DNA from 2 places in the Chitinophaga flava genome. Region 1 is predicted to be linked to the other one. Evidence: riboswitches for the same ligand, from Rfam matches in the RefSeq annotation. Region 1 holds a riboswitch; the other holds the start of a gene.
What was found. A riboswitch is a leader RNA that binds a small molecule or an ion and turns the genes downstream of it on or off. The one in region 1 is predicted to bind cobalamin.
Positions count from the first base shown of each region.

Region 2: linked by a shared signal. The riboswitch ahead of DF182_RS01505 ((2Fe-2S) ferredoxin domain-containing protein) and the one ahead of DF182_RS01995 (DUF5074 domain-containing protein) in region 1 are both predicted to bind cobalamin.

Region 1 is NZ_QFFJ01000001.1:556,411-560,110, reverse strand. Features, by position in the region: gene DF182_RS02000 (PKD domain-containing protein) at 1-1,034, shown strand, start outside; cobalamin riboswitch at 1,155-1,374, shown strand; gene DF182_RS01995 (DUF5074 domain-containing protein) at 1,646-2,980, shown strand; gene DF182_RS01990 (PKD domain-containing protein) at 3,031-3,700, shown strand, end outside.
Region 2 is NZ_QFFJ01000001.1:398,770-402,469, reverse strand. Features, by position in the region: gene DF182_RS01515 (pyridoxal phosphate-dependent aminotransferase) at 1-642, shown strand, start outside; gene cbiB (adenosylcobinamide-phosphate synthase CbiB) at 627-1,583, shown strand; cobalamin riboswitch at 1,557-1,745, shown strand; gene DF182_RS01505 ((2Fe-2S) ferredoxin domain-containing protein) at 1,875-2,195, shown strand; gene DF182_RS01500 (TonB-dependent receptor) at 2,211-3,700, shown strand, end outside.

The DNA of each region.
Region 1 (3,700 bases):
TGCAGTGGGTACGTTTAGCCGCCACCGTGAAAAATGATAATGGAGCTTCCTATCTGTGGAAGCTGGGCAATGATACCTTATCCACTACAAAAGAGCTGCAGTATCTGTTTACCAAAGAAGGAAATTATACGCTCGCATTGATTGTTAAAAACAGTGAAGGAGAAAAGCGTGTAGACGTCCCAGTTAAAATATCAACCGGAAAATATACCAATGGTGTTACCCGGGTATTTGATTTTCAACCGGCCCCTGGCCAGTTTGTGCATACGCTGCCGGCATGGGAAAACGGAGATGATCAACAGAAAATGAATGCCAAAGCAGAAGAAGCTCTAAAGAACGGTGGCATCATACACCTGGGTGGATTTGGCGGTTATGTGGTGATGGGATTTGATCATACGATCCTGAATGTGCCGGGTGCCTACAGTTTTACCGTACTTGGAAATGCTTTTGAGAGTTGGGCGGAGCCTGGAATTATCGAGGTAGCTTATGATGCCAATGGCAACGGGCTTCCGGATGATGAGTGGTATGAGATCGCCGGTTCTGAGTACAACAGTCCTAAAACAATCCGTAACTATCAGATCACCTACTACAAACCGGATGAGAACAAAGTAAAAACGCCTAATAAAAATTATCCTGCTCTCACTGATACCACCTATATCAAATGGAAAGATAATCAGGGGAAATCAGGATACCTGTCTAAAAATATGTACCATACCCAATCTTATTATCCGCAGTGGAAAGGAGATAGCATCACGTTCTCCGGCTCCAGGCTGACAGATGAATATGTGGTAGACAAATCTGGTGCGGGTACTTATTTTGTTAGTCCAGCTTTCCCTTTTGGTTATGCTGACAACTGGTCTAACGATAATGAAAAAGCTAACATCAAAATCAGCTGGGCCGTCGATAAAAAAGGGAATGCAGTACAACTGAAAGGGGTTGACTTTATCCGTGTATACACCAGCATGCGTGCGGAAGGCGGCTGGCTGGGAGAAATCTCTACAGAAGTAGCCGGCGTAAAAGACCTCAATCTAAAATAATAACAAGCATCATTCAAAACAATAATCTAAAACAACAGCAAAATCATTCAAAACAAAACGCTTAAATAAAATCATTCAAAACAAATTTATCCCAGGACTTTAGTCCTGGGATTTTTTTTGTAGCTTCGCTACGCGATTGGTTGTTTTGTTTTAAGCAAAACATTAAAAGGGAATCCGGTGTAAGACCGGAGCTATCCCCGTAGCTGTGATCCTGCACACCGGCGTTTTTGCCGGTAATATTTTCCCGGAGTTTACTCCATGCCACTGTCTGCTGATGCAGATGGGAAGGCCACCGGGAAAGCAGGGAAGCCAGAAGACCTGCCAGTAGCCATCAGTCATTTGTTGCTTTCGGGTGAAAGGCACCAGAATGTTTAGCCTAACGGCTTTATGTTCACGTATTATTATTTGGTTCACCCGCTGTGCTGTGTGGTTACAGGTTTATAGACCTGTATTGTTTTTTTGTTCCCGGTTGTTGTTGTCACATCAACTGTAGCCTGCTTGTTTTTTTACATCAAAAAAACAAAACGGAATTCCCTTGCCTGTACTGTAGTGCCGGTGTTATGTGTTTATCTACCATCAAAAAATATATTAACAACACATATTAGTACACTATGAATTTTAAAAAGTGTTTTACCCTGCTGTCCTTGTTGGTGGCCTTTTTTACGGCCTGTAAAAAAGAGGAAGCAATACCTGGCGTTGGACTTCAGCAAGAAGGTCGTTCAGATACTTTACATCTGGGAGAGGCGATTACCCTGCGGGCGCGGGTAGCTAACGTTAACGGCACTACGTTCGACTGGAAAATAAACGGAACTGCTGCTGGTACGGATTCCATTCTGAAATTTACAGCGTCTGCAAGTGGAATGTTCCGGGTGGTGGTGACAGCACGTAATACGGTTAGCATTGATTCTGTTGCTTACAACGTCAAAGTATGGGGTAAGTACGAAAACGGCTTTTTCATGTTGCAGGAAGGACAGTACGGCAATGATAACGGTGATCTCTGGTACTATAGCTATGACAGCAATCAGGTAGTGAAGAATGTTTTCAAAACGGAAAACCCCGGTAAGAGCCTGGGGCCTAATACAGCCACGTTGCAGTTTGCCACCGTGTACCGGGATAAAATGTATATGGCCGTAAAAGTAGGCGGGCCGCTGGTGGTAGCCGACGCTCATACGATGAAGGAAACAGGCCGTATTGACCATCTGCCGCAGGATGAAGGCTATGCTTTTGTAGGAGTGGATGATAGCAGAGGGCTACTCAGTGCAATTGATGGCGTGTACCGTGTTAACCTGACAGGCCCTGTACTGGGAGCCAAAGTAGCTGGTATCAACGGCCCTGCCGGCGATATGATACTGGCAGGTGATTATGTATTTGTAATGACGAAGGATGATGGGGTAGTAGCGCTCAAAGCAGCTGACTTCAGCGTGGCGAAAAAATTTGGTATTGGCGACGCTGGTTTTGCCCGTACTAAAGACGGTAGTATATGGGTCACCGGTAAGGACTCTCTCGTAAAAATCAATCCGGTATCACTGGCAGTAGACCGGGTGAAACTGCCGTTTAAAACCACCAACCCATGGGCATTTCTGGCCTGGCGTTCCGGTTCACTGACAGCCAGTGCCTCCGGTGATGCGGTGTATATCGCGGAGCGTGAAGCTGTGGAGGTGATCGGTGAAATTGAAGTGGGTGGCACCCGGCTTTATCGCTATCAACCTGGTAACGCTGCTTCATTGTCTGCTCCGTTCCTGACACTTCCTGCTGGCCAGTACTTCTATGGTTCTGCAGTAAGATATAATGAACGCCGCAAGGAACTGGTAGTGATTGCCCTCACCGATAAATTTGGTGGCAGTAATGATAACCGCTGGCTGATGTATGATGCCGTGACGGCCAATCTGAAGGAAACGGTTCGTTATACCGGTTACTATTTCCCGGCATTGCCTGTATTCTATTGATAGATCCCTCAATTTGTTATTATCCTTTTTTTCACTTAAAAAATATACGTATGAAAAATCCCTGTTGGGCAGCCATGGCTCTGGCTGCGCTCTTTGTCTGGTCTTCCTGCCGTAAAGACGCGCTCAATAATGACCTGTTAACCAACGTAGAAACCCCGCGCACGGGGCTTGTCAGCAATGTGACGCTCAGACCGGCTACCCTTGCCAGCAGTCCGCTTATCAGCAAGGTGTATACCTATATGCCGGCACCCGGACAGTTTATCAATGAATCGGCTTACGGCACTATCGCTGCAGCACAGGCTGTGGTAGGCAGTACCAGCAATCTGGTATCGCTCGGTGGTTACGGTGGATACATTGTATTCGGCTTCGATCACTCTGTAGTCAATGGTGCAGGTAATGACCTGGGTATTTATGGTAATCCCCTGGGACCTCAGTACCAATGGTCCGAGCCGGGTATTGTGATGGTCAGTCAGGATGTAAACGGCAACGGTATTCCTGATGATCCCTGGTATGAACTGGCAGGCAGTGAATACAATGCTTCCGGCACTGTCAAAAATTACCGGATCACGTATTACAATCCGCATGCTGCGGGTACCAATGTCCCCTGGAAAGATAATCTGGGCAATAGTGGTATCGTGCAGGCCAACAGCTTTCACTCGGCTAACAACTACTATCCTGCGATGGCGCCCAACCAGGATTCCATTACCTTCACCGGTACCA
Region 2 (3,700 bases), 160 kb from region 1:
ATTACCGACCTGGTGTTTATCTGTAATCCCAACAACCCTACGGCCCAGGTGATGAGTGAAGAGGGAATGCTGCAGCTGATACAGTTCAACAGCCGCACTATATTTATCATCGACGAAGCATATATACAATTCACCCGTAATGCCATTACATTGTTGCCTCGTCTGCATCAACTGTCAAATGTGCTGGTCATACGGTCGCTCACCAAAACCTGCTGTATCCCCGGGCTGCGCTTAGGATACCTGGCCGGACAAAAGTCGCTGCTGGATAAGGTCAGGGCCTTCAGAATGCCCTGGTCGGTCAACAGCCTTGCTTTGGAAGCCGGTTATTATATCATGGACCACCCGGAAGAATTTGAGCTGCCGCTGGACTCCTTGCTGGCAGACACTTACAAGCTATGGGAAGGAGTACGGAAAATGCCTGAGTTCAAAGTGTTTCCTACCAATACTCACTACTTTCTGTTTGAAACCCTCACGGGTACTGCAGCAGCCCTGAAACTATGGCTGGTCAACAACTACGGGATACTGATCCGGGATGCCTCCAATTTTTATGGCCTCGAACAAGGACACTGCCGTGTAGCATGCCGCAACCAGGAAGATAATCAGTTACTCATCACTGCCCTGCATCAATGGACGCTTTCATAAAATTCGTATTGCCCTTACTGTTAGGTTATCTGCTGGACCTGTTGCTGGGAGATCCCCGCAGCTGGCCACATCCTGTGAAGCTTTTTGGTCACCTGATCGGCTATACGGAGCGGCTGCTTAACCATGGCGCTGGCCGCCTGTGGAAAGGGGCGCTGATGACGCTGTTGCTTTGTGCCGCTGTGTTTGCCGGTTTTTATCTGGCGCAGCACTGGCTGGAACAATGGCCCTGGGCCTGGCTGGCCTTTACCACTGTGTTTGTGTTTTTTGCGCTGGCCAACAAAAGCCTGCTGCTGGAAGGAAGGGAGGTGTTTGATACGTTGCACCAGCAAGGCCTGGAGGCCGGCCGTAAGCGGCTGTCCTGGATCGTGGGCCGCGATACTTCAGCTTTATCACCCAATCAGATACGGGTGGCTGTCATGGAGTCTATGTCTGAAAACCTCAGTGATGGCGTGATTGCTCCGTTGTTTTATTATGCGCTGCTGGGTTTGCCGGGTATGATGTTATATAAGATGATCAATACCCTTGATTCGATGGTGGGTTATAAAAATGATCGTTATTATTATTTTGGGAGAGTGGCTGCCCGCCTCGATGATGTGGCCAATTTTATTCCAGCCAGGATAACGGCTTTGCTGATGGTACTGGTGTCTGGCAGTCGCCGCGCGGCACAGTACATCATTCGTTTTGGTAGATCACATGCCAGCCCCAATTCCGGTTATCCGGAGGCAGCCCTGGCGGGAATCCTCAACTGTCGCTTCGGAGGCCCCAATACCTACCACGGCAGAGTAGTGGAGAAACCCTATATCGGCGAACAGCCCCGTGATATCGCTCATCATGAATTCAATAAAGTAACATATATTAATCATGCTACCACGTTGGTGATGATATTTTTTATGCTGCTGTTTTATTATTTCCTATCTTCGCCACCGTTGCCAGGTGTGTAGCCTTTTCTGAGGTACACTTAAAAGGGAATCCGGTGTAAATCCGGAGCAGTACCCGCTGCTGTAAGTTCATCTATAAGTTGCTGATAATATAGCCACTGTATCAACGGGAAGGCGTCAGACAACAGAACAAGCCAGAAGACCTGCCAGGAAACATGTTCACGGTCTGCTTCCGGGATAGAAGCCAGGACAGTTTCCTTCATACTCCCCGTATGTTAGGCACTTTCCCTGATATTCCTCCCCACAGCTCTCCACAATTTTATTTAACAGTTAACGGGCTTATTAACTTAATTCATGGGCAAAGATCTTCAAAAAGTTAAACGCATCGCGTTTATCTGCAACGGCAATTCCTGCCTCAAAAAAGGCGCGGAAGACACCACCCTGCAGCTCAGGGCTGCTATCTCAGAAAACAACCTGCATGAGGAAGTGCATACCATCCGCACACGATGCACCGGCCAATGCGAACACGGACCAATTGTTTTTATCCATCCCGAGGGGACCTGGTATAAGGAAATGTATCCGGAAAATACCACCAACCTCGTTATCAGCCATTTCCTGAACGACAAACCGGTCAGTGAGGCTATCTTTTTTGGAGAAGAAACAACTATCCGTTAAGCGAACCCTTTTTTCATGCGAATTTTTTATACTGTTGTATTATCTGCCCTGGCATCGCCAGTATGGGCACAGCAAAGCAATACAGACACCCTTTCCCGCAAAATACTCAACCTTAAAGCGATCGACATCACCGGCAGCACCGACAAAAGTGCGCACATGCTTTCCAAACTTGACCTGCAGCTGCAACCGGTGAAATCGGCTCAGGACCTGCTCCGCACTGTGCCTGGTCTCTTTATCGCGCAACATGCCGGCGGCGGAAAAGCCGAACAAATACTGGTACGTGGTATCGACAACGACCATGGCACCGATTTCGGTATATTCGTTGACGGTATACCTGTCAACCTCCCCAATCATGCCCACGGACAAGGATATGCCGATATGCACTTCCTGATCCCGGAGGTAATCGGCGGAGCCGCCTACTACAAAGGGCCCTACGAGGCCTCCCAGGGCGACTTTACCAATGCAGGTGCCGCCGTCTATACTTCCCTGTTCAGACCCGATAACCAGTTCGTGAAACTGGAATATGGCCAGTTTAACACAGCCCGCGCCGCTACCATGCTCCGCTTGCTGGATAAACAACAGCAGCCAGGCACCAGAGACCAGAACGCTTATATCGCTGCCGACTATACGTACACCGACAGCTACTTCGACAATCCGCAACATTTTAACCGATTGAACCTGTTGGGCAGATACAACATTGCCCTTAACAGTAACAATACCATTTCCCTCATTGCTTCCGGCTTTACGAGTAATTGGAACGCTTCCGGACAGGTGCCGCTGCGCGCCCTTGAAGACGGCTCTCTTCGCCGCTTTGGCTCTATAGATCCTTCAGAAGGAGGAAAGACTACCCGTATCAATGCCAACCTGCTCTGGGATACCCGCCTCAGTGAGCGCTCTTCCCTGCACCAACAGGTATATTATGTAAGAAACCTGTTTGACCTCTGGTCCAACTTTACTTTTTATAAAGAAGATAGGGTGAATGGAGATGAAATCAGACAATGGGAGAAACGTGACCTCTTCGGATATAAAAATACCTGGCGCCATGATGGTCGCCTGGGAAAAGCAACCTTGCAGTCAGAGATAGGACTGGGAGCGAGGATAGACCTGGTAAACCTGGGGCGCGATCATGTAAAGGAAAGGGAGCTGCTGTCTCATGAGGATTCCTCCCGGGTAGCAGTGGCCAATTACTCCCTCTATTTCAGCGAAACGCTGCGCCTGGCTGGTGGATGGAGTTTCAACGTGGGCCTGCGCAACGATGTGTTTACGTTTAATCTGCACGACCGTATGGACCCATCCAACAATGGCAACAGTGTAGCCTACCGGCTGAGTCCGAAGATTAACATTTACTACGATTTATCTCCTTCGCTGGCATTTTTCGCCAAAACCGGCATGGGCTTTCATTCCAACTATGCTAACGTGGCTATACGCAGCGGGCAGGAGAGTGCTGTTCCCCGTTCTTATGGGGCCGACCTTGGCGCTAATTTCAAGTTAAACAGTAAATTGCT